DNA from 4 places in the Promicromonospora sp. NPDC050262 genome. Region 1 is predicted to be linked to each of the others. Evidence: riboswitches for the same ligand, from Rfam matches in the RefSeq annotation. Region 1 holds a riboswitch; each other region holds the start of a gene.
What was found. A riboswitch is a leader RNA that binds a small molecule or an ion and turns the genes downstream of it on or off. The one in region 1 is predicted to bind thiamine pyrophosphate.
Positions count from the first base shown of each region.

Region 2: another riboswitch for thiamine pyrophosphate. It lies ahead of AB0I29_RS11025 (thiamine ABC transporter substrate-binding protein); the one in region 1 lies ahead of thiM (hydroxyethylthiazole kinase).
Region 3: another riboswitch for thiamine pyrophosphate. It lies ahead of AB0I29_RS19095 (TenA family protein); the one in region 1 lies ahead of thiM (hydroxyethylthiazole kinase).
Region 4: another riboswitch for thiamine pyrophosphate. It lies ahead of AB0I29_RS16940 (thiamine-binding protein); the one in region 1 lies ahead of thiM (hydroxyethylthiazole kinase).

Region 1 is NZ_JBFAKX010000012.1:130,915-138,451, forward strand. Features, by position in the region: gene AB0I29_RS18625 (hypothetical protein) at 1-758, shown strand, start outside; gene AB0I29_RS18630 (aspartate aminotransferase family protein) at 807-2,216, shown strand; gene AB0I29_RS18635 (SDR family NAD(P)-dependent oxidoreductase) at 2,310-3,308, opposite strand; gene AB0I29_RS18640 (aldo/keto reductase) at 3,343-4,374, opposite strand; gene AB0I29_RS18645 (TetR/AcrR family transcriptional regulator) at 4,499-5,083, shown strand; TPP riboswitch at 5,134-5,231, shown strand; gene thiM (hydroxyethylthiazole kinase) at 5,221-6,060, shown strand; gene thiE (thiamine phosphate synthase) at 6,057-6,761, shown strand; gene thiD (bifunctional hydroxymethylpyrimidine kinase/phosphomethylpyrimidine kinase) at 6,884-7,537, shown strand, end outside.
Region 2 is NZ_JBFAKX010000006.1:30-7,566, forward strand. Features, by position in the region: rRNA gene rrf (5S ribosomal RNA) at 98-214, shown strand; gene AB0I29_RS10990 (AGE family epimerase/isomerase) at 366-1,625, shown strand; gene AB0I29_RS10995 (Rrf2 family transcriptional regulator) at 1,697-2,155, shown strand; gene AB0I29_RS11000 (sulfite exporter TauE/SafE family protein) at 2,360-3,274, shown strand; gene AB0I29_RS11005 (MogA/MoaB family molybdenum cofactor biosynthesis protein) at 3,271-3,786, shown strand; gene AB0I29_RS11010 (MoaD/ThiS family protein) at 3,835-4,074, opposite strand; gene moaC (cyclic pyranopterin monophosphate synthase MoaC) at 4,071-4,541, opposite strand; gene AB0I29_RS11020 (DUF4235 domain-containing protein) at 4,562-4,843, opposite strand; TPP riboswitch at 4,881-4,986, shown strand; gene AB0I29_RS11025 (thiamine ABC transporter substrate-binding protein) at 4,982-6,055, shown strand; gene AB0I29_RS11030 (iron ABC transporter permease) at 6,112-7,537, shown strand, end outside.
Region 3 is NZ_JBFAKX010000013.1:35,340-42,876, reverse strand. Features, by position in the region: gene AB0I29_RS19115 (GDSL-type esterase/lipase family protein) at 1-75, opposite strand, end outside; gene AB0I29_RS19110 (hypothetical protein) at 321-1,655, shown strand; gene AB0I29_RS19105 (glycoside hydrolase family 15 protein) at 1,794-3,620, shown strand; gene AB0I29_RS19100 (LLM class F420-dependent oxidoreductase) at 3,566-4,345, opposite strand; TPP riboswitch at 4,410-4,502, shown strand; gene AB0I29_RS19095 (TenA family protein) at 4,494-5,264, shown strand; gene AB0I29_RS19090 (SRPBCC family protein) at 5,357-5,788, shown strand; gene AB0I29_RS19085 (methyltransferase domain-containing protein) at 5,772-6,548, opposite strand; gene AB0I29_RS19080 (family 43 glycosylhydrolase) at 6,618-7,537, opposite strand, start outside.
Region 4 is NZ_JBFAKX010000010.1:220,344-227,880, reverse strand. Features, by position in the region: gene AB0I29_RS16960 (ArsR family transcriptional regulator) at 42-347, shown strand; gene AB0I29_RS16955 (ABC transporter ATP-binding protein) at 367-1,134, opposite strand; gene AB0I29_RS16950 (ABC transporter substrate-binding protein) at 1,131-2,195, opposite strand; gene AB0I29_RS16945 (ABC transporter permease) at 2,192-3,049, opposite strand; gene AB0I29_RS16940 (thiamine-binding protein) at 3,046-3,339, opposite strand; TPP riboswitch at 3,450-3,552, opposite strand; gene AB0I29_RS16935 (Gfo/Idh/MocA family oxidoreductase) at 3,687-4,667, opposite strand; gene AB0I29_RS16930 (immune inhibitor A domain-containing protein) at 4,756-7,062, opposite strand; gene AB0I29_RS16925 (MFS transporter) at 7,320-7,537, shown strand, end outside.

The DNA of each region.
Region 1 (7,537 bases):
CGGCCACGCTGTGCGACTGGACCCTGCGCCAGCGCAACCCCGTGCTCCTGGAGGGGGTGCGGCACCTGGGCGACGTCGTGGCGGTGGCCACCAACTCGACCACGGTCGCGCTGGTGGGCACCGCGCACTTCAAGATCTCCCAGTACGGGTCGCTCGCCGAGTTCGTGGCCAGCCTCAACGGGCTCTTCAGCGCCTGGAACGCCACCCTGGCCGACCACCTGCGGATCGTCGCGACCATGCTCGCCGACCACGACGTGAACAACGGCGCCGACCTCGCCGACCGCAAGGAACGGCTCACGCGCGAGCAGCTCCGGCTGCACGAGTTCGCCTCGGAGGTCCGCACGACCCTGACCACCATCACCTCCCCCACGTTCCTCGCCTCCGCGCTGGAGTCCCGGATGCTCAACCAGCTCCTGCACGCGTCGCGGTTCGAGCAGCAGGCCGCCGTCGTCACCGAACGGCTCCGCGAGCTGCTGCAGGAACCCATCGCTGCCCGGCTCGCGGCCCTCGAACGGCTGCACGGCGACCGCGAGCGCGCGGCGGAGGCCCGGCGCGAGCGGTCCCGCCGCCGCCTGATGGACGGCACGCTGTCGGCCATCACCGTCTTCGCGGGCGTGTACGCCCTGATCGGCACGGTCCAGGTGGCGCTGGACGCGTCGCTGATCGGCCCGATCCAGGCGGTCACGGCCACCGCGCTGGTCACCGTGGGGGCGCTGGTGACGGGGTGGGCGGTCTTCAACTGGACGAGCCGCCGCTGACCCACCCGGCTTAGCCTGGTCGGGAAGCCGCGACGACGGGGGACGACGATGACCGAGAACGCTGCCCCCGCCCCCGGCGGGGCCAACCGCACGCCGCGGGGAACCCCGCGGGACGACGCCGCCCGCCGTCACCTCTGGGGGCACTTCACGCGGCAGTCCGCCTGGGACGCCGGGGTGCCCACGCTGGTGCGCGGCGAGGGCCATCACGTCTGGGACGCGGCCGGACGCCGGTACATCGACGGGCTCTCGGGGCTGTTCGTGGTCCAGGCCGGGCACGGCCGCAAGGTGCTCGCCGAGGCGGCGGCCCGGCAGGCGGGCGAGCTCGCCTACTTCCCGCTGTGGTCGTTCGCGCACCCGCCGGCCATCGACCTGGCGGAGCGGCTGGCCGACCTCGCCCCGGGCGACCTGAACCGCGTGTTCTTCACCACCGGCGGCTCCGAGGCCGTGGAGACGGCGTTCAAGCTGGCCAAGCAGTACTGGAAGCTGCAGGGCCGGCCCGGCAAGTACAAGGTGATCTCGCGGACCATCGCCTACCACGGCACCACCCACGGCGCGCTCTCCGTGACGGGCCTGCCGGGCCTCAAGGAGCCGTTCGAGCCCTTGGTCCCGGGCGCTTTCAAGGTGCCGAACACGAACATCTACCGGGCGTCCGAGGACCTGCGCGACGACCCCAAGGCGTTCGGCCGGTGGGCCGCCGACCAGATCGAGGTGCTCATCGAGGCGGAGGGGCCCGACTCGGTGGCGGCCGTCTTCCTCGAACCCGTGCAGAACGCCGGCGGCTGCTTCCCGCCCCCGCCCGGGTACTTCGAGCGGGTGCGCGAGATCTGCGACCGGCACGACGTGCTGCTGGTCTCCGACGAGGTGATCTGCGCGTTCGGCCGGATCGGGTCGATCTTCGCGTGCGACGACTTCGGCTACGTGCCGGACATGATCACGTGCGCCAAGGGCATGGCGTCCGGCTACTCCCCCATCGGCGCGTGCCTCGTCTCCGACCGCGTGTTCGAGCCGTTCGCCCACGGGTCGACGACCTTCGCGCACGGGTACACGTTCGGCGGGCACCCGGTCTCGGCGGCCGTGGCCCTGGCGAACCTCGACCTCTTCGAGGAGGAGGACCTGACCGGGCGGGTCAAGGAGAACGCGCCCGCCTTCCGGGCCACCCTGGAGCGGCTGCACGACCTGCCGATCGTGGGCGACGTGCGCGGCGCCGGGTACTTCTACGGGATCGAGCTCGTCCGGGACAAGGCCACGCGCGAGACCTTCTCCGGCGACGAGGCCGAACGCCTGCTGCGCGGGTTCCTGACGCCGGCCCTGTTCAAGGCCGGGCTGTACTGCCGCGCCGACGACCGCGGGGACCCGGTGGTGCAGCTCGCGCCGCCGCTCACGATCGGGCAGGCGGAGTTCGACGAGATCGAGCAGATCCTGCGGGGCGTGCTGAGCGAGGCGTGGTCGCGGCTCTGACGCGTTGCTCGGCCGCGCGGCTCGGTGTGCGCCGCCGGCCCGCGGCTGGGGGGGGGTGCGCCCGGGTGAGCGCCCCGGTTCAGCCCGCGGCGGTCACGCCGCGAGCAGGCGCTCCGTCAGGTCCCACAGCCGGCGGGCCGAGTCCGGGTCGATCGAGTGCGTCACGACGTCGGCCGGGACGTCGTCGGCGTCCGCCCCCGTGAGGTCGACCGGACGGGGGTCCTCGTCCAGCGGCGAGACGTCGCTGTTGTTGAGGTAGACGCCGCCGACGCCGGCGAGCAGGGGGCTGGTGGCGGCGAACACGATCGTCGCGGCGCCCTGCTCCGGGGTCTTCTTGCCGTGCTCCGGGTCGATGACCGGGTTGCCGGCGTCGTCGATCAGGCGCATCGCGTGCTGGGCCTCCAGGCCCACCGAGCGGTTGAAGGCCGTGGCCGGCACGATGCCGGGGTGCGGCGCGTAGGCGCGGATCCCGTCGCCCGCCCAGCGCCGGTCGAGCTCGACCGTGAACAGCACGTTCGCCGTCTTGGACTGGGCGTACGCGAGCCCTGGGTCGTAGCCGCCGGCGGTGAAGTTCGGGTCGTCCCACAGGATGTCGGACATCCGCTGGGCGCCGGACGTGGTGGTGACCACGCGGGCGCCGTCCGCGGCCCGGAGCGCCGGGTGGAGACCCAGGGTGAGCTGGACGTGGCCGAGGTGGTTGGTGGCGAGCTGCGCCTCGTAGCCGCGGGCGTCCCGCTCGATCCGCGGCGGGGCCGGGTAGCCCGCGTTGTTGATCAGCACGTGCAGCGGTCGCCCGGAGCCCAGGTAGCGCTCGACGAACGCGTCGATCGACGTCGGGTCCAGCAGGTCGAGCCGGCCGACCTCGACCCGTTCGATGCCTGCGACGGCGGCGGCCGCGCGCTCCGGGTCGCGCGAGGCGACCGTGACCGAGGCCCCGGCCCCGGCCAGCGCCCGGGTGGCCACCAGGCCGAGACCCGAGTGACCGCCCGTGACGATCACGTTCCTGCCGGTCAGGTCGATGCCCGCGAGGACGTCGTCGACCGTGGAGGCGGCGGTGAAGCCGGTACCGAGGGGGTGCTGGCGATGGGACATGGCGGTTCCTCTCACACGGTGGAGCGGGGCCGGGTCAGGCCGCGGCCGCACGCTGCTCGGCGGGCCGACGGCGCAGGGTGGGCTGCTGGATGGCCGGCGGGTCGTAGGCCATGTCGAGGCGGCCGATGTCGGTGCCGGGCGGCACGATGGTGTCGATCCGGTCGAGGATCTCGTCGCTCAGGCTGACCTCGGCGCCCGCGAGCGCGCTGTCGAGGTGCTCCATGGTGCGCGGGCCGATGATCGCGGACGTGACACCGGGGTGGGCGATGGCGAACGCCATCGCGAGGTGGTTCAGCGGGATCCCGGCGTCCTGCGCGACGGGGATGAGCTGCTCGACGACATCGAGGCGCTGCTCGTCCTGCAGGTGCGCGAACCCGTACCGGGCCCGGTGGGCGTCGCTGGCACGGCCCTTGCGGTACCGGCCGGTGAGCATCCCTCCGGCCAGCGGGCTCCAGACGAGGGTGCCCATGCCGTACTGCTGGGCGACCGGCAGGACGTCGCGCTCGATGCCGCGGTTGAGGATCGAGTACGGCGGCTGCTCGGTGCGGAACCGCTCCAGCCCGCGCCGCTCGGCCACCCACTGTGCCTGGACGATGTCGGCTGCGGGCATCGTGGACGAGCCGATGGCCCGCACCTTGCCGGAGTTGACCAGGTAGGTCAGCGCGGCGAGCGTGTCCTCGACGTCGGTGTCCGGGTCGGGCCGGTGGATCTGGTACAGGTCGATGTGGTCGGTGCCCAGGCGGCGCAGCGAGTTCTCCACCTCGGCGATGATCCAGCGCCGTGAGTTGCCGCGGTGGTTGGGGTCGTCGCTCATCGGCAGGTGCACCTTGGTGGCCAGCACGACGTCGTCGCGGCGGCCCTTGAGCGCCTTGCCCACGATCTCCTCGGACTCACCGCGGGAGTACGCGTCGGCCGTGTCGATGAAGTTGATCCCCGCGTCGAGGGCCTTGTGGATGATCTTGACCGACTCGTCGTGGTCGGGGTTGCCGATCGCTCCGAACATCATCGCGCCGAGCGCGTAGGGGCTGACCTTGATGCCGGTCCGGCCGAGGCTGCGGTACTGCATGGGGCCCTCCTGGGGTCGAGAGGTCTGGTGGGCGTCACCGCGATGCCGTAGTCTGGAGCTAAGCGGAACGCTTTTCCAGAACTATATGGAAAGCCATTCCGGTTAGCAAGAGATCGGGAGCGAAGTGATCCAGGACACAGAGCAGCGGCCGCTGCGCCGCGACGCGCAGCGCAACATCGACGCGCTGCTCGACGCCGCCAAGCAGGTCTTCGGCACGTCGGGCGTCGACGCACCCGCCAAGGAGATCGCCGACCTGGCCGGCGTCGGGGTCGGCACGCTCTACCGCCACTTCCCCAAGCGGTCGGACCTGGTCAAGGCCGTGTTCCAGGCGGAGGTCGACGCCACCGCCGACACCGCCCCGACGCTGGCGGCCGAGCACCCGCCGGTCGTCGCGCTCGAGAAGTGGCTCCACCGCTACACCCAGTTCCTCGTGACCAAGCGCGGGCTCGCCTCGGCGCTGCACTCGGGCGACCCGGCGTTCGACGCCCTGCCCGCCTACTTCATCGGGCGGCTCGGCCCCGCCCTCGGCTCGCTGCTCGACGCCGCCGTCGCGGCCGGGGCCGTCCGCGACGTCGTCAGCCCCCAGGACCTCCTGTACGCCGTGTCCAAGCTGTCGCTGCCCATGGAGGACGAGGAGCCGGACCACGGCCGGCGCATGCTCGACCTGCTCGTCGACGGGCTGCAGTACCGGGCCGGGACCGGCTCCTGAGCACTCGCCCGCGGTTCCGGGCACCGGCACCAGGCGTATAAGGTCGGCACCCATATGGCGCGGGGCGCCGGGCAGCAGCCCGGCTGAGATGCACCCGTGGAACCTGATCTAGGTAGTGCTAGCGAAGGGAACGCCTCATGGGCTCCGTCCTGCCCGACGCCGTCGCGTCGGTCGTCACCGCGGTGCGTGCCACCGCACCCCTGGTGCACTGCGTCACCAACGTCGTGGTCACCAACTTCACGGCCAACGTGCTGCTCGCCGCCGGCGCGGCACCGGCCATGGTCGCCGACCCCGAGGAGGCACCGGTCCTGGCCGGCGTCGCCGGCGGCCTGCTGATCAACCTCGGCACCGTCGAGGGCGGCCAGGCCGACGGCATGCGCGCCGCCGTCGACGGCGCCACCGCCGCGGGCGTGCCCTGGGTGCTCGACCCCGTGGCCATCGGCGCGCTGCCGCTGCGCACCCGTCTCGCGGCCGAGCTCTTCGCGCGTGGCCCCGCCGTCGTCCGCGGCAACGCGTCCGAGATCCAGGCGCTCGCCGGCGGCGCCGGCGGCCGCGGCGTCGACTCCCTCGACACGCCCGACGGCGTGCGGGACGTCGCGCTCCGCCTGGCCCGGTCCTCCGGCGCCGTGATCGCCGTCAGCGGCGCGTCCGACCTGATCACCGACGGCGAGCGGGTGGTGCGCGTCCAGGCGGGCACGTCCCTGATGACGCGCGTGACCGGCGTCGGGTGCTCGCTCGGCGCGCTGGTCGCCGCGTGCGCCGCCGTCACCGAGGACCGCCTGCTCGCCGCGACCGCCGCGACGGCCTGGCTGTGTGTCGCCGCCGACCGCACCACGTCGACCACGCCCGGCAGCTTCGCCGTCGAGCTGGTCGACCGCGTGTTCGACGTCGACGCCGAGGCCGTCGGTCTCGGCGCCGGCCTCGTGGACGAGCCCGCCACCGCGGCCGGGCACGAGCCCGCGCGAGCCGAGGCATGAGCGCCCGGATCCGCCTCGACCCGTCCGTCTACCTCGTCACCGACACCCAGCAGTGCGGCGGCCCCGCCGGGGTCGTCGCCACCGTGGGCGCGGCGGTCGACGGCGGCGTGACCGCCGTCCAGCTCCGGGACCCGGGCGCCACCACCCGCGAGCTGGTGGACCTCGGACGCGCCCTGGTCGCCCTGCTGCGGCCGCTGGGGGTACCGCTCGTGGTCGACGACCGGGTCGACGTGGCGCTCGCGGTCGACGCCGACGGCGCCCACGTGGGCCAGCGTGACCTCGACCCCGTCTCGGCGCGACGGCTGCTCGGCCCGGAGCGGCACCTCGGGCTGAGCGTCAGCACGCCGGACGAGGCGCGGGCCGTCGCCGAGCTGCCGCCCGGCACCGTCGACCTGCTCGGCGTGGGCCCGGTGCGGCCCACCATGACCAAGACCGACGCCCGGCCGGCGATCGGGTTCGCGCGGCTGAGCGTCGTCACGGCCGCCGCGTCGCTGCCGTGCGTGGCGATCGGCGGGCTGCGGGCGGACGACGTCGCCGCGCTGCACGGCGCCGGTGCGGCCGGCAGCGCCGTCGTCTCCGCCGTCTGCGGCAGGCCGGACCCGGCCGGGGCGGCCCGGGAGATCGCGCTGGCCTGGGCGACGGCGCGGGCCGAGGGTCGCTCCGGCGCGCGCTCGCGCGCCACGACGGGTCGCGCCTCGTGAGCGCGCCCGCACGGGACGCGGCGCAGGTCGCCGACGTCGCCCGCCCCACCGAGGCGCGTCCCGCCGCAGCCGCCGCTCGCGACGACGCCGCCCCGCGCGTCCGCCCGCCCGGCCACCCCGTCGTGGCGCTGACGATCGCGGGGTCGGACCCGTCCGGCGGCGCCGGGATCCAGGCCGACCTGAAGACGTTCGCGGCGCTCGGCGGCTACGGCTGCGCGGTACTGACGGGTCTGACGGCGCAGTCCACGACCGGGGTGACCCGGGTGCACCCGGTGCCCGCCGACATGGTTCGCGCGCAGCTCGACACGCTGTTCGCCGACGTCGCCGTGGACGCGGTCAAGATCGGCATGACCACGGACGCCGCCGTCGCCCGGGCGGTCGCCGCGGTTCTGCGCGACCTGCGGGCCGCGGGACGCGCGCCGTTCGTGGTGCTCGACCCGGTGATGGTCGCGACGTCGGGCGACCGGCTGCTCGCGCCCGACGCCGAGGCGGTGCTCCGCGACGAGCTGCTCCCCCTGGCCGACCTGGTGACGCCGAACCTGCCCGAGGCCGCCGTGCTGCTGGGCACCGAGCCGGCCCGGGACGGCGGCGAGGCGGCCGACCAGGCGCGGGCGCTGCGGGCGCTCGGCACGGGGTTCGCCCTGGTCAAGGGCGGGCACCTCGACTCGGCGGAGTCCGTCGACCACCTCGCGGGCCCCGGTGTGGGCGGGGACGGCATCGGCGGGGACGGCGTCGTCGCCCTGGTCGCACCCCGGATCCCGACGCGGAACACCCAC
Region 2 (7,537 bases), on a different contig from region 1:
CTATGCGGTTCCCGAGTCACGGGCACCAACCCCCTCAACCCCCACCAAGTGTTTGGTGGGTGTGGTTGGGTCGGGGTTGCCTGGTTCTCGATAAGGTTACGGTGGTCATAGCGTGGGGGAAACGCCCGGTCCCATTCCGAACCCGGAAGCTTAGCCCCACAGCGCCGATGGTACTGCCCTGGTGACGGGGTGGGAGAGTAGGACGCCGCCGGACAACCATTCCCGACAGGGGGTGGGAGCAGTCGCAACAGCGACCGACTCCCACCCCCTGTCGGCATTCCCGGACGACACACGACCACCGCAGCCGGCCGTCCGGCACTCAGGCAGGTTGCGGGCCGCACAGCGGCCGCGGCTATCGTGGCGGTGTGAACGCAGACACCACCCGCACTGCCGCGGGCTCCACCAGCACCCAGCCCGCAAGCAGCGCCGACGCGGCGTGGCGCCGCGACCATTTCGTCTCGCTGCTGCGTTTCGCCGAGGCCTCGATCCGCGCGGACGGCGCCGCGTGCTGGCTCGACGACGAGGGTCGCCCGGACGGCTCCCACCCTGTCGAGACGTGGATCACGGCACGTATGGCGCACACCTTCGCCGTCGGGCACCTGCTGGGCGTGAGCGGAGCGGAGGAGTACGCGACGCGCGCCCTCACCGGGCTGCGCGAGGTGCTGGCCGACGCCGAGTTCGGCGGGTGGCTGGCCGCGCGCGGTGAGGGTGACGAGCTCGTCGGCACCAAGGAGGCCTACGCGCACGCGTTCGTGGTGCTCGCGGCCTCGACCGGCAAGGTGGCCGGCATCGCCGGCGCATCGGAGCTGCTCACCGAGGCCCTCGCGGTGCTCGACGCGCGGTTCTGGGAGCCCGAGCGGAACCTGCACCTGGACGAGCGGTCGCGGGACTGGGTGTCCACGTCGGACTACCGGGGCGTGAACGCGAACATGCACTCCGTCGAGGCCCTGCTCGCGGCGCACGCCGCGACCGGGGACGGGCTGTGGCTGGAGCGGGCGTCGGCGATCGGTGACCAGGTCGTCGCCTGGGCCGAGGCCAACGACTGGCGGATCCCCGAGCACTTCGACGCGGACTGGAACCCGCTCCTCGAGTACAACGCGGACCGGCCCCGCGACCAGTTCAAGCCCTACGGCGCGACGCCGGGGCACGGGCTCGAGTGGGCCCGCCTGCTGCTGCAGATCGACGCCGAGGCGGGTACACCCGGCCGCCGGACCGCGGCCGCCGCCGCGCTCTTCGACCGTGCGGTGACGGACGGCTGGGACGGCGAGGGCGGAGGCGGGTTCGTCTACACGACGGACTGGGCCGGCACGCCCGTCGAGCCCCGGCGCTTCCACTGGGTGGCGGCCGAGGGTACCGCCACGGCGAACGTGCTGGCGCGCGTCACCGGGGACGAGCGCTACGCCGAGCTCGAGCGCGAGTGGTGGGCCTGGATCCGAGAGCACCTCGTCGACGCCGAGCACGGGTCGTGGCACCACGAGCTCGACACCGAGAACCGCCCGTCCGGGCTCACCTGGGTGGGCAAGCCCGACGTCTACCACGCAGCCCAGGCGGTGATCCTGCCGGAGCTCCCGCTCACGGGGTCGTTCGCGGCGTCGGCCCAGAAGGCGGGCCGGATCCTGGCCTGACGACGGCGCGCGGGCGGGGCGCGTCCAGGGCGTCGTGCGTGTCGGCGCGGCGGGCGGGAGACAATGGGGCCATGAGGATCTCCGCACGAGCCGACTACGCCGTCCGTGCCGCCGCCGAGCTGGCGGCGGCCGATCACGACGGGCCTGTCCGCGCCGAGGCCCTGGCCCGGGCGCAGGACATCCCGCACCGCTTCCTGGAGGGGATCCTGAGCGACCTGCGTCGCGACGGGCTCGTCACCAGCCACCGTGGCGCCGGCGGTGGGTACCGTCTCGCCCGGCCGGCCGACTCGATCACCATCGCCGACGTGGTGCGTGCCGTGGACGGGCCGCTGGTCTTCGTCCGCGGCAACCGGCCGTCCGACCTGGAGTTCCAGGGGGCGGCCGCGCCGCTCCTGCACGTGTGGGTGGCGCTGCGGGCCAACGTGCGCGCGGTGCTGGAGGCCGTGTCCCTCGCGGACCTCGTGAGCGGCGCGCTGCCGGACGAGGTCCGCGCGCTGACCGAGGGCGACTCGGCCTGGTCGAACTCCTGAACCTGACCGGACGTTGACGCTCGGCCGCACCCGGTCTGGCTGAACTCCGACGGACCGCGGGACTTTCACCCGACCTTCCCGTGCGCCGTTATCCGATCTCTGAGATGCTTGTTGTTTCCGACCGGGTTAGGTGGTTACCTTGACGCGGGCCTCACTTTGCCATGGCCCTGTGTCGTATCCCCCCGGACCTGGAAGGTCACGACCATGAGAACCCTGATCCTGCTGGCGCTCGTCGGCCTCGGCGCGCAGCTGGTGGACGGCAGTCTGGGCATGGCCTACGGCGTCACCTCCACGACGCTTCTGCTGGCTATCGGCACCAACCCCGCCGCCGCGTCGGCGACCGTGCACCTCGCGGAGATCGGTACGACCCTTGCGTCCGGCGCCTCCCACTGGCGCTTCGGCAACGTGGACTGGAAGGTCGTCGCCAAGATCGGCATCCCCGGCGCGATCGGCGCGTTCGCCGGCGCCACGTTCCTCTCGTCGCTGTCGACGGAGGTCGCCGGACCGGTCATGTCGGTGATCCTGCTCCTGCTGGGCCTCTACGTGCTGCTGCGCTTCACGGTGCAGGGCCTGCCGACCCGTTCGGACAAGCCGCTGCGCAAGCGGTTCCTTGCTCCGCTCGGCCTGGTGGCCGGCTTCTTCGACGCCACCGGTGGCGGCGGCTGGGGCCCCGTCGGCACGCCCGCGATCCTCGCGAGCGGCCGCCTGGAGCCGCGCAAGGTGATCGGCTCGATCGACACCAGCGAGTTCCTGGTGGCGGTCGCCGCCAGCGTCGGCTTCTTCGTCGGCCTCAGCGGCGAGGGCATCGACTTCACCTGGGTGCTCGCCCTGCTCATCGGTGGCCTGATCGCGGCGCCGATCGCGGCCTGGCTGGTCCGCCTGGTGCCGCCGCGCATCCTGGGCTCGCTCGTGGGCGGCGTCATCGTGCTCACCAACTCGCGCACGCTGCTCAACAGCGACTGGATCGCCGCCTCCGACCCGGTCAAGATCCCGATCTACGTGGTGATCTGGCTGGGCTGGGCCGCCGCCGTCGTCTGGTCCGTGCGGGCGCACCGCAAGGCCCTGGCCGAGGAGGCCGCCGTGAGCGAGAAGCCGGAGGCCGATAGCGTGTCGGCATGACGTCCGACCAGGTAGCGGTGATCACCGTCTCCGACCGCTGTGCCCGCGGCGAGGCCGAGGACCGTTCCGGTCCCGCGGCGGCGCGGATCCTGCGTGAGGCGGGGTTCACCGACCTGGTCACCCATCTGGTACCCGACGGCGTCGAGCCGGTCCGTGACGTGCTGCGGACCGCGCTCGACGCCGGCGCTCGTCTGGTGGTGACCACCGGGGGCACGGGGATCACGCCTCGCGACCTCACGCCCGAGGGCACGCGCGAGGTGCTGGACTACGAGGTACCGGGCGTCGCCGAGGCCGTGCGGCAGCGGGGCACCGGCGCGGGCATCCCCACCGCGGCGCTCTCGCGAGGGCTGGTGGGCGTGGCCCGGTCCGCGACCGGGACGCGGGCGCTCGTGGTGAACCTGCCCGGGTCGTCCGGGGGCGTGCGGGACGGCCTCGACGTGGTGCTCGGCCTCTGGCCGCACGTCCGCTCCCAGCTCGACGGCGGCGACCACCCGGCTCCCGTGCCGGGGTAGCACCGCCGGGTTCGTGCCGTCAGGCGCCAGCGGCCCGCCGGCCGGGCGTCAGCCGCCCGCGAAGGGCGGGAGCACGTCGACCGTGACGCCGTCCGGGACGGTCGCCTCGTCCGCCGTGGCGCGGGCGCCCGCGACCAGCAGCGCACACTTCGGCAGCACGTCACCGAGGGCCGGGTGGGCGGCGGCGAGGGCACCGCGGAGGGCGGCGACCGACGTCGGGCCGTCGAGCTGTTCGGTGGTGCGCCCCGCGGCCTCCCGGGCGCCGGCGAAGTAGCGGACCGTGATCACTCGGCACGCACCCAGTCGCCCGACTTGCCGCCCGTCTTGCGCTCCAGCCGCACGTCCGCGAGCGAGACCGACTTGTCCAGGCCCTTCACCATGTCGATCACGGCCAGGCCGGCGACCGCGACGGCGGTGAGCGCCTCCATCTCGACGCCGGTGCGGTCGGCCGTGCGGACGGTCGCGGTGACGACGACGCCGTCGTCGGTCACCTCCAGGTCCACCGCCGCGCCGTGCACGCCGATCACGTGGGCCAGCGGCAGCAGGTCCGGCGTCTTCTTGGCCGCGGCGATGCCCGCGACGCGGGCCACGGCCAGCACGTCGCCCTTGGGCACGGCGCCGTCGCGCAGGGCCTGGACGACGGCGGGGGCGCAGCGGACGAGGCCCGAGGCCGTCGCCGAGCGGACGGTCGGCTGCTTGGCGGTGACGTCGACCATGCGGGCCTGGCCGCGGTCATCGAGGTGCGTGAAGCTCACGGCACCAGGGTGTCATGCCCTCACACGGCGCTGCGCCGTGCGGCGATCCGCACCGCGGCGCGGTGCGCGCCCTTCGCGGCGAGCCGCTTGGCGAACACCGCGGTCCCGGCGGCGACGGCCGCGAACACGGTCGCCTGCACCATGTCGAGCTCGGGGTCGTCCGGCTTGTTCGGCGCGTCGTTGCCCGTCACGCCCTTCCAGATCATGCTGACGGCCTTCTGCGCGACCCAGCCGGCCGCGAGCGTCAGGGCGAGAGTGCCGACCTTCTCGGCGAGTGTCTGTTCCGTCTCAATCTTGGCCACCTCCACACCGTAGCCCTCGCGGGCCGACTAGGCTGCATGGAAACGACAGGGGAGCGCCCCGATGGCGCTGAGAGTGCGGAGAGCCGCAGACCCTTGAACCTGATCCGGGTAACACCGGCGGAGGAAGTCGGAGGAACGATGTCGCGTCTTTCCGGTGCCCACGGGGGCACCATCCCTACCGTCGCGGTCGCGCTGTCGGCGGCACTGCTGCTCGCCGGCTGCTCCGGCGGCTCCGGCTCCGGCGACGACGCGTCCGGCGCGGGCGACCCGGGGACCGTGACGCTGGTGACCCACGACTCCTGGGCGCTCGACGAGAAGCTGATCGACCAGTTCGAGCAGGAGTCCGGCACGACGGTCGAGGTCAGCGCCGCGGGCGACGCCGGCACACTGGTGAACCAGCTCGTGCTGACCAAGGACGCCCCGCTCGGGGACGCCGTGTTCGGCATCGACAACACGTTCGCCTCCCGCGCGCTGGAGGCGGGCGTGGTCGAGGAGTACACGCCCGCCGACCTCCCGGAGGGGGCCGAGCAGCTCGGCGGGGCGCTCACGCCCGTCGACCAGGGCGACGTCTGCGTGAACGCCGACGAGGCCTGGTTCGAGGAGTCGGGCCTCGACGTGCCGACGACGCTGGAGGACCTGGCCGACCCGCAGTACAAGGACCTGCTCGTGGTGACCAACCCGGCGACGTCGTCCCCGGGCCTCGCGTTCCTGCTGGCGACGATCGGGGCGTTCGGCGAGGACGGGTTCGAGGACTACTGGGCCTCGCTGGTGGACAACGGCGTCAAGGTCGCCGACTCGTGGGAGGACGCCTACTACGTCGACTTCTCCGGGGCGGGCGAGGGCGGCGAGCGGCCGCTCGCGCTGTCCTACGCGACGTCGCCGGCGTTCACGGTGAGCGAGGACGGCTCGGAGTCGACCACCAGTGCGCTGCTGGAGACGTGCTTTCGGCAGGTCGAGTACGCGGGCGTGCTCGCGGGGTCGGACAACCCGGAGGGCGCCCGGGCGGTGGTGGACTTCCTGCTCACGCACGACGTCCAGGCCGCCCTGCCGGAGTCGATGTACATGTACCCGGCTGACGCCGCCGTGGAGCTGCCCGCCGACTGGCAGAAGTTCGCGCCCCAGGCCGACGCCCCGTTCGAGGTGGACCCGGCCGACGTGAGCGAGCACCGCGACGAGTGGATCGAACGGTGGACCGAGACAGTCGTGGGCTGAGCCGGAGGCGCGGAGCCGCAGGCTCAGCCCACCACGGGTGGAGCCGGAGCCCGAGCCTGACCGGGAGCAGGGGGCACGGCCTCCGGCCCGCGCCCCTGCTCTGGGGGGCAGCGGTCGCCGTCCCCCTCGGCTTCCTCGCGGTCTTCTTCGCGTGGCCGGTGGCGGCGCTCGTGGTCCGCGGGTTCGTGCCCGACGGCGCGCTCGACCTCACCGGGTTCGTCGAGGTGCTCACCCGCCCGCGCACGTGGCGGCTCGTGGGGCTCACGCTCACCCAGGCCGTGCTCGGCACGGCGTTCTCGGTGCTGCTCGGCCTGCCGCTCGCCTACCTCCTGTACCGACGGTCGTTCGCCGGGCGCAGCCTGGCGCGCGGGCTGGTGACCGTGCCGTTCGTGCTGCCCGCCGTGGTGGTCGGCGTGGCGTTCCGCGCACTGTTCGCGCCGAGCGGCGCGCTCGGGTTCCTCGGGCTGGAGGAGTCGCTCGCCGGGATCGTCGTCGCGCTCGTCTTCTTCAACGTGTCCGTGGTGGTGCGCACCGTGGGCGGGCTCTGGGAGCGCCTCGATCCCCGGGCCGAGGAGGCAGCGGCCTCGCTCGGCGCCGGTCCGGCCCGCGTGTTCCGGACGGTCACGCTGCCGTCGCTCGCGCCCGCGATCACGTCGGCCGCGTCGGTCGTGTTCCTGTTCTGCGCCACGGCGTTCGGGGTGGTGCTGGTGCTCGGCGGCGTGCGGTACGGCACCATCGAGACCGAGATCTGGACCCGCACCACCCAGTTCCTCGACCTGCGGTCCGCCTCCGTGCTGTCGATCCTGCAGCTCGTCGTCATCACCGCGGCCCTGGCCGTGTCCGCGCGCGCCCGCCGGCGGCGCGAGGCCGCGCTGCACCTCGTCTCCGCGCGGCGCTCGGCACGTCCGCTGTCCTGGCGCTCGCCCGCCGACGTGGGCGCGGCCCTCGCGGGCACCGCGATCGTCGCCGGGCTCGTCGCGCTGCCGCTCGCCGGGCTGGTCGTCCGCTCGTTCCGGGAGCCGGACGGGTCCTGGGGCCCGGGCAACTACCTGGCGCTCGGCACCACCGGCGAGCGGAACGCGCTCGTCGTGACCGTGTGGGAGGCCACCGCGACCTCGCTGCGGATCGCGCTGACCGCCACCCTGATCGCCCTGGTCGTGGGCGGTCTCGTGGCGCTCGTCGTGTCCCGGCGGCCCCGATCCGTGGGCGCGCGCCGCGCCATCGGCACGCTCGACGGGCTGTTCATGCTGCCGCTGGGCGTGTCCGCGGTGACCGTCGGCTTCGGGTTCCTGATCACCATGGACCAGCCCGTGCTCGGCCTGGACCTGCGCACCTCCGGGCTGCTCGTACCCGTGGCCCAGGCCGTCGTCGCCGTACCGCTCGTCGTGCGCACCGTGCTGCCGGTGCTCCGGGCGATCGACCCCAGCCTGCGGGAGGTCGCCGCCGTGCTGGGCTCCGGCCCGGGGCGCGTGCTGCGTACCG
Region 3 (7,537 bases), on a different contig from region 1:
GGCGTCGGGCGCGGAGGCGCCGGCGGTGACGCCGCCGCCGACGGCGACCCCCGCCGCCGTGACGAGCGTGATCACGGTACGTGCAAGGTCTCGGAACACCATCGGTCCACCCGCTCCGTTGCTCGAGTCAGCACTGATCGAGTACGTGGCGTGGCACACCGTGCGCCCCGCCAGGCGGAACGCCCGCCAGACGGAACGTATGACCCGGGCACCCGACTGTCAACGCTGTCATCGCCGACCGGGTGATTTTTTTCCTGGCCTGCGGGCGCGTCCGCTCCTACGGTGTGCGGGCAACCGTCCCCTCGTGCAAGGAGACCACCATGCGCCGTCGCCGCCGCTCCGCACTCGCCGTCGCGAGCCTCGGGCTGGCCGCCCTGCTCGCCACCGCGGGCCAGGCCACAGCGAGCCCGTCCACAGCGAGCCCGTCCCCAGCGAGCCCGTCCCCAGCGAGCCCGTCCCCAGCGAGCCCGTCCCCAGCGAGCCCGTCCACGTCCGAGCCGGCCGGGCAGTCCGACCAGGCCGCCCTCGCGGCCGCCGCGACCCCGCTCACCGCGAGCAACTTCCGCTACACGCTGTCGCAGACGTCGTCGACCCTGGTCAGCGCGCTCGACTCGGCGCTGCCCAACGTGACGATGGGCGCGGTGGCCGACGACGCCAACCGCACCCCGAGCTGCGGCAGCGCCCCGTCGGTCACGAACCGCACGGCGTACTACTGCTGGAACGACGGCGACCAGGACACGGACGCCTGGTACCCGCAGGGCATCACCACCAGCTCGGACGCGTACGCCGAGGGCACCTACGACGGCAAGCGGATCAACCTGGTGAGCTGGTACGACCACGCCGAGGACGGTATCGACAAGGGCGTCCGCATCAGCGTGTCGAACCTGTCGGCGAGCGCCTCCGCCCCGCCGTACCGGCACATCCTGCTGGTCGAGCCGAGCGGGACGGCGAGCGCGCCGTCGTTCAAGGCCGTGAACGTCCATGCGGGCGGCATCATGTGGTACGGGAACCTGCTGTACGTGGCGGACACGAGCGGCGGGTTCCGGGTGTTCGACCTGAACCACCTGTGGCAGGTCTCGACGGGGAACTCGTCGGCGATCGGGCGGCAGTCGGACGGTTCGTACCAGGCCTTCGACTACAAGTACGTGCTGCCGCAGACGGCGAGGTTCACCGACTCGACGGCGGGCGGGTACGCGCAGCTGCAGCACTCGTCGGTCTCCCTGGACCGGACGAGCACGCCGGACTCGGTGGTCGTCAGCGAGTACCGCAGCGCGGCCGACGTCGACGCGGGCGCGCAGGTCAGGACGATCCGGGTGCCGATCGACTACACGAACCGGTACCTGAAGCCGGCGTCGGACGGGATCATCAAGGCGAACGAGGCCTACCGGACGGACCTGGAGGGCGTGCAGGGTTCGACGGCGATCAACGGGGAGTTCTTCTTCTCGCAGAGCGACGGTTCCGACCACTCGGACCCGAACTCGGACGGTGACCTGCACACGTTCGTGGCGCCGTCGGGCTCGATCGTGCGGCACGGCAACGCGCTCACGGTGGGGGCGGAGGACCTGTCGTACGACCCGACGAGGGACTACCTGTGGTCGCTGGGCGAGTACCCGGGCTACCGGTGGGTGTACGCGGCGGACGCGTCGTCGTTCTGAGCCTCGGCACCGACGTCCCGCCTGACGGGTCAGACGGACGGGTCACCCCCGTGACCTGTACGTCTGACCCGTCGTGGGAGTGAGGTGGCTGCGTGTCGTGTGCTGTTCACCGGGTCGAGCCGAACCTAGGGTGGTCCCGTGACGCGTCGCATCGAGGACTACGGGATGGTCGGTGATCTCCAGACCGCCGCACTGATCGGCCGGGACGGATCGGTCGACTGGATGTGCCTGCCGAGGTTCGACTCCCCGGCGTGCTTCGCGGAGCTTCTCGGTGACGAGCGGCACGGGTCGTGGCGGCTGGGCCCGACGTCGGGCGGCGACTGCACGAGCCGGCGCTACCGGGACGGCACCCTGATCCTCGAGACGGAGTGGGAGCTGCCGGAGGGGCGGGTCCGGGTGATCGACCTGATGCCGCCGCGCGGGGACGAGGCCGACCTGGTCCGGATCGTCGAGGGGGTCAGCGGCAAAGTCGCCATGACCACCGAGCTGCGGCTCCGGTTCGACTACGGGAACATCGTGCCCTGGATCACGCAGGACGGGGACGCGCTGCGCGCCGTGGCGGGCCCGGACTCCGTGCGCATCGACTCGGTGGTCCCGATGGCGCGTGAGGGTGTGAGCGACGGGTCGGTGCTGCGTGCGGAGTTCACCGTGGGGCCGGGTGACCGGGTGCCGTTCGTCCTGAACTATCACGCGTCCCACCTGGAGACCCGGGACCCGGTGGAGCCGTACGCGGCCTTGCGCGACACCGAGGAGTTCTGGCACTCCTGGCTCGAGGGCTGCAGCTACACGGGGCAGTGGCCCGACGCCGTGCACCGCTCGCTGATCACGCTGAAGGCCCTCACCTACGCCCCGACGGGTGCGATCGCGGCGGCGGCCACGACGTCGCTGCCCGAGCAGCTCGGCGGCACCCGCAACTGGGACTACCGGTACTGCTGGCTGCGCGACGCCGGTCTCACGCTGCAGGCCCTGATCGGCACGGGCTTCATCGACGAGGCGCGCGAGTGGCGGGCGTGGCTCCTGCGGGCCGTGGCCGGCGACCCGGCGGACCTGCAGATCATGTACGGGCTCGACGGGCGGCGCCGGCTGCCGGAGTACACGCTCGACTGGCTGCCCGGCTTCGAGGGGTCCGCGCCGGTGCGGATCGGCAACGACGCGGCCGGTCAGCTCCAGATCGACGTGTGGGGCGAGACGCTGGACGCCCTGCACCACGCGCGCGAGGCGGGGCTGGAGCAGGACCAGGACGTGTGGCGGCTGCAGCGGGCCCTGCTGGAGCACCTCGAGGAGCACTGGGACGACCTCGACAACGGGCTCTGGGAGGTGCGCGGTCCGCGCCGCGCGTTCGTGCACTCGCGCGTCATGGCCTGGGCGGGCTTCGACCGGGCCGTCCGCGCCGTCGAGAAGTACGGCCTGGTCGACGAACCCGTCGAGCGCTGGCGCGCCGTGCGCGACCGGATCCACGACGACGTGTGCACCCACGGGTTCGACGCCGAGCGGAACACGTTCACGCAGTTCTACGGCTCGGACGGGCTCGACGCCGCGCTGCTGCTGATCGGCCAGGTCGGCTTCCTGCCCTGGGACGACCCCCGCGTCGTCGGCACCGTGGACGCCGTGCAGCGCGAGCTCGGCCAGGACGGGCTGCTGCGGCGCTACCACAACGAGGCCGACGACCAGGTGGACGGCCTGCCCGGCGCCGAGGCGACGTTCCTGGTGTGCAACTTCTGGCTGGTCGACGCGCTGCACGGCATCGGCCGGGTCGACGAGTCGGTCGCCCTGTTCGAACGGCTGCTCGCCGTGCGCAACGACCTGGGCCTGCTCAGCGAGGAGTACGACCCGGCCACCGGCCGGCACCTCGGCAACACACCCCAGGCGTTCAGCCACCTGGGTCTGGTCAACAGCGCGCTGCGGCTGGGTCAGCCTCGCGAGTCGCGCCAGGCGACCCAGTCCGTGACGGTCGACAGGTCGTAGTCCGGGCCGGTCACCCCGACGGTGAACAGCGTGGCCCCGGCCGCCACGAGGGCCTCGCCCTCCTGAGCGGGCGAGCCCTGCGCCTGCACCGAGCGCTCGACCAGTGCGGCGGTGTCCCGCCCGACGGCGGCACCGTGCTCGTCGAGGATCGCGGACTTGCTCGTCAGGGTCGGCACATCGCCGAACGCGTGCCAGATGTCGGCGTGCTCGGCCACGATCCGCAGCGTCTTGCGCACCCCGCCGCCGCCGATCAGGATCGGGATCTCGCGCGAGGGCGCCGGGTTGCCGGCCGCCAGCCGGGCCTTGATACGCGGCATCGCGTCGGCCAGGCTCGCGATGCGCGAACCCGCCGTGCCGAACTCGTAGCCGAACTGGTCGTAGTCCTTCTCGAACCAGCCGGCGCCCAGGCCCAGGATCAGCCGCCCGCCCGAGATGTGGTCGACCGTGCGCGCCATGTCCGCCAGCAGGTCGGGGTTGCGGTAGCCGATGCCGGTCACGAGCGCGCCGATCTCCACGCGCTCGGTCTGCTCCGCCCACGCGCCGAGCATGGTCCAGCACTCGAAGTGCTTGCCGTCGGGGTTGCCCCGCAGCGGGAAGAAGTGGTCCCAGTTGAAGATGATGTCGACGCCGGCGTCCTCGGCGCGGAGCACCGCGTCACGCAGGGCGGAGTAGTCGGCGTGCTGGGGCTGGAGCTGGACACCGATGCGGATCGGGCGGTCTGTCATGGCGGCAGCCTACGACCGGTCCGATCCGGCAGCCTACGGCCCGCCCGATCCGGTAGCCTCTGCCGCACGTGACACGGGGTGCCCTGCCAGGGCTGAGACCACACCCGTCGAACCTGATCCAGATCATGCTGGCGAAGGGATGTCCATCGTGACTACTTCTGTTGTCCCCGTTTCCACCGAGACCCCGGCCGGCGTCGCCGAGCCGGCCCGCCCCGCCGCCGTCCGCCCCTTCACCGAGGAGGCCTGGGAACGCATCGCGGGCTGGCGCGACGCCGTCGAGCACATGCCGTTCGTCCGGGCGCTCGGGGACGGCTCGCTGCCCGCCGAGTCCTTCGCGTTCTACCTCGCCCAGGACGCTGCCTACCTGCGCGAGTACTCGCGCATCCTGGCGCGGGCCGCGCAGGTGGCGCCCGACCCGGCCGCGCAGGGCTTCCTCGCGCGGTCGTCCGTGACGGCCCTGGAGGTCGAGACGGCGCTGCACCGCGACTGGCTGGGCGCCCACGCCGGGCTGGCGGCCAGCGAGGTCGCCGCGATCGTGCCGTCCCCCGTGACCGCGGCGTACACGGGCCACCTGCACGCCGCGGCGTCGGGCAGCTACGCCGAGACGGTCGCCGCGCTCCTGCCGTGCTTCTGGCTCTACGCGCATGTCGGGAGCGTGCTCGTGGACCTGGCCGGACGCCGCCCCGGCGGCCTGGCGGGGCACCGGTACGGGGCCTGGATCGGCACCTACGGCGACGAGGCCTTCCAGGAGTCGACCCGGCAGGCCCGCCGTCTGGCCGACGACGCGGCCCGCTGGGTCTCCCCGGACGAGCGCGAGCGCATGCTGCGGGCGTTCGAGATCTCGTCGGTGCACGAGTACCTCTTCTTCGAGCAGGGCCTGACCGCCCCGACCTGGCCGACGCCGCCCGTCCGCGCCTGAGGCGTGTCGGTCGGGCGCGAGATCGTGTCCCGAGGTCGAGACTAGGGGGTGACGCCGGCCGCCGGCGTCACCCCTCCAGGACAGGAGCACCGATGCCGAGCTACAGCACCTCCGCCGAGATCGACGCCTCGCCCGAGGCCGTCTGGGCGGTCTTGTCCGACGTCGAGCACATGCCCGACTGGACGTCGTCCATGACGTCGGTCGAGATCATCGACGGGCCCAACCCGCCGGACGTCGGCACGCAGGTGCGGATCGAGCAGCCCAGGCTGCCGCTCGCGATCTGGCTGATGGACGAGTGGGACCCGCCGCGCCACTTCGCGTGGATCAGCGAGGCGCCGGGCCTGACCACGCAGGCGGAGCACCTGGTCGAGCCCCTGCCCGACGGCCGCTCCCGCGTGACGCTCGCGATCACGCAGACCGGCTCCCTGGCCTGGCTGTTCGGCAACCTGGTGCGGGGCCGCACGCGGCGGTACGTCGACACCGAGCTGGCCGGGCTCGAGGCCCGGGTCACCCAGCGGGGCTGACGCCGTCCCGGGTGGCCACCGCGAACACCCGGCGGAACGCCAGCGGCGTGCCGTGCTCGAGCTCGGGGTAGGCCTCCCGGAGCGCCGCGCCGAACTCCTCCTCGAACCTGGCGCGCAGGGCCGGGTCCTTCGCCTCCAGCGCCTGGAGCGTGGGCTGCGCGCCGGTCGCCGAGATCCAGCGCAGCACCGGGTCCGGTCCGTGCAGGACGTGCGTGTAGGTGGTCTCCCACGCGTCGACGGTCCAGCCCGGCCGGGCCAGGAGCTCCAGGTACTCGGCCGGGTCGGCGGTAGCCCGTCGCTCGACGGGCCCGACGACGTCGGCGTACGGCGCGCGGGCGGCGACCTCACGCAGGAGCCGGTGGCTGGGCGCGTCGTGGTTGCCCGGCACCTGGAACGCGAAGGTCTGCGTGGCGCGGTCGGCCAGCGTGGTGAGGAGCTCGCGGTGCCCCGGGACCCACTGGAGCGCCGCGTTGCTGATGACGAGGTCGGCGGTGTGCTCGTCCGTGCTGAGGTCGGCCAGCACGTACTCGGTGCCCGGGTCGGCGGCGCGGGCCCGGTCGATCATGGCGGGGGAGGCGTCCACCCCGGTGACGTGCGCCTCGGGCCAGCGTGCGCGGAGCACGGAGGTGAGATGGCCCGGACCGCACCCGAGGTCGACGATCGTGGCGGGCGTGCCCGGCACCCGGGCGACCAGCTCCGTGAACGGGCGGGACCGCTCGTCCGTGTACTGCAGGTAGGCACCGGGGTTCCAGTCGGCCATCACAACTCCTCGCCGTCGAGTATCTTGATGTCAAGATACATCACGACGGGCCGGGCCGCGGCGTCCGCGCTACGCGACCTCGATGTAGTCCAGCTCCGTGAACGCCGTCCCCTTGCCCAGCCGGACGGTGTTCCAGCCGGCCTGCAGCGTGATGTCCTTGCTGGACTGCTGCCAGTTGTCCCAGCCGGTGATCGGGTAGCTGATGGACCCGGCGGACACCCCGTTGACCGTGACCGTGTGCGACGCCGTCACGGCCGAGCCGTTGGCGTAACCCACGTGCAGCGTGTAGCTGCCGGACGTCGGCACGTAGACCGAGCCGACGTCGACCCAGCTGTCGGCGTGGTCGATGTAGGCGGCGACCTTGCCGTCGGACGCGCCGGCCGCGTTCTCGCGGACCGTGCAGTTGTTCAGGGTGCCGCGCTCGGCCTCGTAGCGCACCCGGCTGCCGCGCACCACCGGGTTCGAGTTCGCCCAGCCGAGGTCGGCGACGTACATGCCGCGGCCGCCCGCGTCCCGGTGGCCGTGGAAGATCAGCTTGTCGCCCCCGGCGTCCCGCAGCACGTCGGCGCCGCCTGGTCCGGACACCGCGCCGTCGAGCGAGTCGGTGGTCATGAGGAACCGGAACGCCTTGGTGTACGGGCCGGTGATCGAGCTGGCCACCGCGTAGTTGGTGCCGTACGAGTTGGTGCTGTACGGGCCCGCCGAGTAGAACAGCACGTACGTGCCGCCCACCTTGGTCACGACCGGCGCCTCGATGATGCCGGCCTCGTCGGCCCGGTCGTTGCGCAGCACCTGGGTGGCGCCGCCCTGGAAGGTGAGGCCGTCCGCGGCCACGCGCTGCACGTGGATCCAGGTGGTGGCGCCGATGGCGTTGCCGTCGTTCTTCCACAGGATGTACCGGGTGCCGTCGGTGTCGACGAAGCTGGACGCGTCGATCGCGCCGCCCGCCTCCAGCGGGCAGATGAGCGGCTCGCTGCCGACGGGCGCGA
Region 4 (7,537 bases), on a different contig from region 1:
TGTCGAACTATTTGGCCGGACCGATGTCGTCGAGGTGAGTCATGGGTGACTATCCCAGCCCGGACATGGCCGAGGTCGAGCTCGTCGACGTGCTCAAGGCCCTCGGCGATCCCGTGCGCCTGCAGATCGTGCACAAGCTGGCCGACGGCGAGCCCAAGCCCAAGACTCTCGACGGCTGGGGCCTGGACCTCACCAAGTCGACCATGTCGCACCACTTCCGCACGCTGCGCGAGGCCGGCCTCACGCGCACGATCGTGCACGGCCGCACGCACGCCATCCAGCTGCGCCGCGACGAGCTCGACGACAAGTTCCCGGGCCTGATCGCCGCCGTGCTCGCCGAGCGGTGACCACCACGCCCGGGCCAGGTCACCGCTGGCGCGGCCGGAGCGGGCGCGGCCGGCCCGGCAGCGGTTCGAGCGCGGCCAGCACCTCGTCCCTGCTCGGGGCGGCGGCGTCCAGCACCACCCGGCCCGGCCGGGGGCCGAGCACCACCACGCGGTCGGCCAGGGCGAGGGCCTCGTCCACGTCGTGCGTCACGAGCACCACGGCTCGCTGCCCGACGCCGGCGGCCCGCTCGCTCTGACGGCCGGCGTCGGCGAGCCCGACCCCCGCCAGCCACTCGTTCATCCGCCGCCGCGTGATCGGGTCCAGGGCGCCGAACGGCTCGTCGAGCAGCAGCACGGGCCGTCCGGCCAGGCAGGTGCGGAGCAGCGCGAGCCGCTGCCGCATCCCGCCCGACAGCTCGTGGGGCCAGGCCCGCTCGAAGCCCGCCAGGCCGAACGTCTCGAACAGCTCGGCGGCGCGCGCCTCGGCATCGGCCCGCGGCACCCGCGCGATCCGGGCGCCGAGCAGCGCGTTGGACCACGCCCGGCGCCACGGCAGCAGCCCGTCCCGCTGCGGCATCCAGGCCGTCGCGGCTCCGCCGTCCGGCAATGTGGGGAGCGTGAGCTCCCCCGAGACCGTCGCGCCCGGCGGCAGCATGCCGCCGAGCGCGCGCAGCAGCGTCGACTTGCCGCACCCCGAGGGCCCGACGACGGCGACGAACTCGCCGTCGGCCACCGCGAGATCCACGCCGCCCAGGGCCAGGACGTCGCCGAACCGGACGCTCAGCCCGGACGCCGAGAGCACGCTCACGGCTGGCCGTCGGCGTCGGCGTCGTCCGCGTCGGTGTCGCCCGCGGAGCCGGCCGCGCCCGGCAGGTAGTCGTCGGTCCAGGCGGCGTCCGTGTCGAACCCGGGTTCGGTCAGCCCCTCCTCCTCGAGGAACCCGACGAACCCGTCCCACACGTCGGCGCGCTGCACGCCCCACTCGCCGGACGCGTACTGCGGGGCGAGCCACCGCGCGCTCGCCCCGACCAGCTCCGGGTCGAGCTCCGGCGCAGCCTCCAGCAGCACCTGCGCCGCCCGGTCGGGGTCGGCAGCGGCCTCCTCGTACCCGCGCGAGAGCGCGGCCAGGAACCCGCGGGCGACGTCCGGCTCCTCGTCGAGCAGTGACCGGGACGTCGCCACGAGCGGCGTGTACCAGTCGGGGATGCAGTCGAGGTGGTCCCGGAACGCGATGGTGTCGACGTCGAGCCCGTCCACCTCGCCCAGCCGGATCGTGTCCCAGGCGTCGAACACCCAGGCGGTGTCGAACTGGTCCTCGGTGAGGCCGATGCGGAAGTCGTCGCTGACGAGCGGCGTGAACTCGACCTGCGCGGGATCGCCGCCGTCGCACTCCACGAGCTTGCTGATCAGGGCCTTCTCGAGGTCGGACTCGTAGGACCCGTACCGCTTGCCCTCCAGGTCCTTGGGCCGCGTGATCCCGTCGTCCGCGAGGCTGATCAGCGACGACGTGTTGTGCTCGATCACGGTCGCGACGGAGACGACGTCGGCACCCGCCGCCCGCGCGGGGACCAGACCCTCCGCCACGGAGTAGGCGAAGTCGGCCTGGCCCGCCGCGACGAGCTGCAGACCCGACGTCTCGCCGGGCTCGACGATCTCGACGTCGAGCCCCTCCTCCTCGAACCAGCCCTCGGCCCGGGCCAGGTACAGGCCGGAGTGGTTGGTGTTGGGCGTCCAGTCGAGCACGACGGTGACCTCGCGCAGGCCGCCGTCGGACGCCGCGTCGGCGGTGCCCGCGGCGGCGCCGCAGCCCGCGAGCGCCAGCGGCGCGATCGCGGCGAGGGCCAGGGCGGGGGTACGGGACAGGTTCATGATTTTCCTCTCTGCCACGGCGTCGCGACGCGCGTGAGCGCGGCGACGAGGGCGAAGAACAGGCCGGACAGGAGAGCGATCAGGACGACGCCCACGAAGATCTGGTCCACGGCGTACGCCTTGCGGGACCGCTGCACGAACACGCCGAGGCCGGACTGCCCGGCGAGGTACTCGGCGACCACGGCCGCGCCCACCGCGTAGGTCGCGGCGACCCGCAGGCCCGCGAGCGCACCGGGGACCGACGCCGGCAGGCGGACCAGCAGGAACTGGTCCAGGCGGGTACCGCCCAGGCCGGCGACCATGTCGGAGTGCTCGGCGTCGACGGCTCGCATCGCCCCCACCGCCGAGACCAGGACGGGGAAGAAGACGGTGAGCGACACCAGGATCACCTTGGGCAGCAGGCCAAAGCCCGCCCAGAGGATCATCAGCGGCGCGAGCACGACGACCGGCACCGTCTGCGTGAGCACGACGAGCGGGTACACCGCGTCGCCGGTCACGCGGGAGGCCGTGACCACGATGCCGAGCAGCAGGCCGGCGACCGCGCCGAGCGCGAGCCCGGCGGCGGCCTCGGTGAGCGTGGTCGCGACGTGCGGGCCGAGCAACGGCGCCACCTCGACGGCGGTGCGCGCCACCTGGGACGGCGCGGGCAGCACGAACTCGGGCACGCCCGCGAGCCGCACCCAGGCCTCCCACACCGTGAGCAGCGCCGCGACGGTCAGCAGCGGAGCGAGGACGCGCCCGGCCCGCCGTCCGACCGGGTGCGGCTCGCGTCCTGCCGGGCGCCGCCATGCCGGACGCTGCCCCACCACCGGGTCCGGCCCGGACCGCCGCCGCGCGACGGCGCGGGTGCTCACGCCCGGAACTTGGTGACGAGGTCCGCGATGGTGGGGCCGGCGTCGTCGGCGCCCTGGCCGACCTTGATGTTGGACTGGACGCCGTCCGCACCGGCGGCGAGCGTCGCCTCGTGGACGGCGCGCAGCAGCGCCCACACCTCGTCGGGGCTGCCCTGGACGAACGTGCCCATGGCGCCCACCTCGTAGGTGAGCCCGGACGCCTCGATGACGGCGATGGCGGCGTCCACGTGCGCGTACTTCGCGTCGGGCGTGCCGCTGGGGCGGGGAGAGACCTGGATCTCGGCGAGCATGTGCGACCTCCGTGCACGGGCATGCCGGAGGTCGCCGGTTCCCGACAGGGGGCGCGCGACCACGCCCCCGCGCAGGGGACGGCCTCGACCGAACGCCCGTGCCGTCAGGCACGTCCTTCCGCTGGCATTACCCAGTTCAAGTGATCGGGTCGACGGCGTCGGGCGTGCTGCCCAGGCCTTCCTCTCAGCCCGGCTACCCCGAGCTCCCCGCGTTGGCGGGGCCACGGTACCGCTGGTCGCGGGAGGTGCGGAAGCCTGCTCACCTTCGAGGCCCGAGTTTCTTCGCTTTCAGGCTGCTGAAAGCGAAGAAACTCGGGCCTCGAAGGTGACCGGGAGGGAGGGTCAGGTCACTCCCCCGGGTACTTGAGGCCGATCTGCTCGCGGATCGTGTCCAGGGTGGCCATGATCGCCACCGTCTCCTCGCGCGGGAGCAGCGGGCTGTCCAGCTCGCCGGCCGCCACCAGACGCTCGGCCTCGGCGGCCTGGAAGTGCATGCCGCGGCCCGTCACCTCGGCGCGGAAGGTCTCGGTCTCGGTGCCCGAGGCGTCGTAGACGTGCACGGTCGACGGGTTGTACCAGGTCGCGTCGATCTCGATGCGGCCCTCGGTACCCAGGATCGAGGCCCGGTTGGGCCCGCGGGTGTCCGACGCCGAGACGGTCGTGGCGACCCGGGCGCCGTCGTACCCGAAGATCGTGGCAACGGTGGCGTCCGCACCCGTCTCCTTGAACGTCGCGTGCGACTGCACCGTGAGCGGCTCGCCGAACAGGTCCCAGGCGAACGAGACCGGGTAGATGCCCAGGTCCAGCAGGGAGCCGCCGCCCAGGGCGAGGTCGTTGATGCGGTGGGCCGGGTCGTCGGGCAGGTCCTGGGTGTGGTCCACCAGCAGGGTGCGCACCTCGCCGAGCGCGCCCGACGCGATGATCTCGCGCACGCGCGCCATGTGCGGCAGGAACCGGGTCCACATGGCCTCCAGGACCACGAGCCCCTTCGACTCCGCCAGGTCCACGACCTCGCGCGCCTCGGCGGCGTTGAGCGTGAACGGCTTCTCGACCAGCACGTGCTTGCCGGCCTCCAGCACGAGCTTGGCGGCCTCCGCGTGCATGGGGTGCGGCGTGGCCACGTAGACGATGTCGACCTCGGGGTCGTTCACGAGGTTCTCGTAGGAGCCGTGCGCCGTCGGGATGCCGAACCGGTCGGCGAACTCGCGGGCCTTCTCCAGGGATCGTGACCCCACCGCCTGCACGGTGAAGCCGTTGTCGTTCAGGTCTGATGTGAAGCTCGCGGCGATCCCGCCGGCCGCCAGGATGCCCCATCGCAGGTGTGTCATGCGTTCGAGCGTAGTGCCCGCAGAACGTGTCAGACGCTCAGGTCCCCCGAGGGACCTGAGCGTCTGACACGTCAGTGGCGGGCGGGGGTCAGTTGACCTGGATGGTCATGTGACCGTTCCTGCTGTCCTCCGTGAGCACCTTGATGGTGGTGCCGGTGCCGCCGACCTTGACCGACTGGCCGGGGTTGGCCGGGTCGTAGTAGGCGAGCGGGTTGGTGTCGTCGAACTTGGACACGGCCTTCTGCTTGCCCAGCCGCAGCGTGGTCAGCGACGTGGCCGACACCTCACGGTGCAGCGACAGCGCGTCCGTCTTCTGCAGGCCGAACGTGGCGTCGAAGGACTGGATGCGGTTGCGGGCGATCGTGCCGTCCGACCACTTCAGCGCCTTGGCACGGGCGTCGACCGGCAGGGCCTGGCCGCCACCCGGGTGCTGCGACACGTTGTTGTCGCCGTACAGGCTGTTCACGTACCAGACCAGCAGGCCGTCCTGGTACGGGTAGTGCTCCACCTTGTTGCTGTTGGTGAAGTTCCAGCCGAAGTTGTACGGGCCCGTCTTCAGCGTGGCGTCGTACCCGCCGTACACGCGGTTCTCGGCCACGTAGTAGTGCTGGTAGGTGACCTCGTACGTGCCGTCGGCGCCCACCGTGGTGAAGCCGTCGGCCGACCAGTCGGCCGCGTCCGTGAAGTCCTCGGTCAGCGCGTCGCCCACGGCGACGTCGTCGACCAGGATGCCGGTCTCGTTGGTGCCGCCGTCGCTGGAGTAGCGGAACCGGACCTGCGCCGTCTGGCCGGCGTAGTCCGCCAGGTCAGCGGTCAGGTCCACCCAGGCGCCGTCCGAGCTGCCGGTGATGCCGGAGCCGGGGTTGGTGCCGTTCGGGTCCTCGTCCGTCGACAGGTTGTTCGGCAGGGCGGTCCAGGTGGAGCCGCCGTCCGTCGAGACCTCGGCGAACGCGTAGTCGAAGTCCACCTCGATGTCGTACTGGACCTTGGCGGTCAGCGAGGCACCGGCCGGCACGGTGAACGACGGCGACGCGATCGTGTTGTTCAGGTCGTTGCCGGTACCGGAGTAGACGAACTCGCCGTCGAACGGCGCGATGCCGAGGTCGACCTGCTCGACGCCGTCCGGCAGGTTCACGATCGCCGCCTGGGCGCGCGTGGTGGCGTGGAACGACGGGCCGAGCTTGATGCGCTCGGTCTCGCCCGGCTCCACCGTCTCGTAGTCGAGCCAGCCCAGGAACAGCTTCTCGGTGGCACCCATGTGGTTCGGCGTGGTGCCGATGGTGCCGTCGCCGTGGCCCATCCACGAGCCGGAGCTCATGAGGTTCCAGTAGCCGGTGCCGTTCTCGCCACCGGCGGTGTCGTAGTAGTCCGGCAGGCCGAGGTCGTGGCCGAACTCGTGCGCGAACACGCCGAGGCCGCCGTTCTCCGGCTCCGTGGTGTAGTCGCGGATCCAGAGGTCGGAGTCACCGATCTTGATGCCGCCGACCTTCGGGTAGCCGGCCGGGCCGTCCGTGCCGAGACCGCCCTGGTTGACCGACCAGCGGTGCGACCAGATGGCTGACTCGGGCGCGCCGGCCTCCTCGCCCTCCCCGGCGTGGATCGCCTGGAAGTGGTCGATGTAGCCGTCGGGCTCGGCCGTGATGCCGTCGCCGTCCAGGTCGTAGCGGTCCCAGACGTCGAACGACTGGAGGTACGCCTCGATCTCCTCGGCGGACTTGCCCGCCGCGACCTGCTGCTCGTACCAGGCGTCCGCGGTGTCCTGGATGAACCGCGTCATGTCCGTGCCGGACTCCGTGGTGCCGTAGGAGGCCGTGCTGTACGGCACGGTCACCCAGTCGGACACGTCGCCCTGGAGGTCGAACCGGCCCGACGACATCTCGTCGTAGACCCCGGCGAACGACTCGCCGTCCTGGTCCTCCAGGCCGGTGAAGAACATCTCCTGGTAGTGCTCGCGCGAGAAGTCCGACTCCCAGTAGGTGGAGTTGTCGCTCCGCACGGGCTCCGGGATCTCGTTGTGCGCGGGGCCCGCGGCCGCGTCCGGGTAGCGCTCGTCGGTCTGGTCGCCGAAGTCGACCAGGATGCTGAAGAGCTGAGCCGTCTCCTCGACGCCGTACTCGACATACTCGCGCGGAGAGATCTCCACGACCTTGGACTTGTGCTTGCCCGACCCGCGCGTCTCGACCTTCGCCTGGCCGGTCGCGACCATGTCGACGGCGATCTGCCGCTTCTCGGTCTGCTTCTCCGCGAGGGCGTCCGGACGGTTGTCCTCCTTGGCGGGCGCCGCCTGCTGCGGCGGCTCCTCGACCGGCGGAGCCGCGGAAGCGGTGATCGGCACGACGGCCGCCGAGAGCAGCAGCGCTGCTCCCGCACCGACCGCACAGAGACGTGAGTTCATGTTTCCTCCGTGAAGAGAGCTGCGTCCGGGACGAGGAGGTGGTGCGTACGGGCCCCGGACCTGCTGGACACCTTTGTCCACGGAGGAGGAAACCAGGGAAATATTACGACAATGTTGCCTAGGACACAGTTCTGGTTCAGGACGTATGCCGGGAATGGGCTCGTAGAATCGGTTCGAGTCCGCGTATTTTGGTCGATGTCCGCCGGGCCGGCTCGTCGTCCGGGTGAGCCCACGCCCGTCGACCCGCCGGAGACCACATGACCGCGAACAGTCCTGCCGCCGCAGCGGCCTTTGCCGCACCTCCGGTGGACCAGCGCCGCGCGGTCGTCGCGCTGATCGCGCTCTCGGTGAGCGCCTTCACCTTCGTGACGGCGGAGAACCTGCCGGGCGGGCTGCTCACCCTCATCGCCCCCGACCTGGGCCGCAGCACGTCCGAGGTCGGGCTGCTGGTCACGGCGTACGCCGCCGTCGTCGT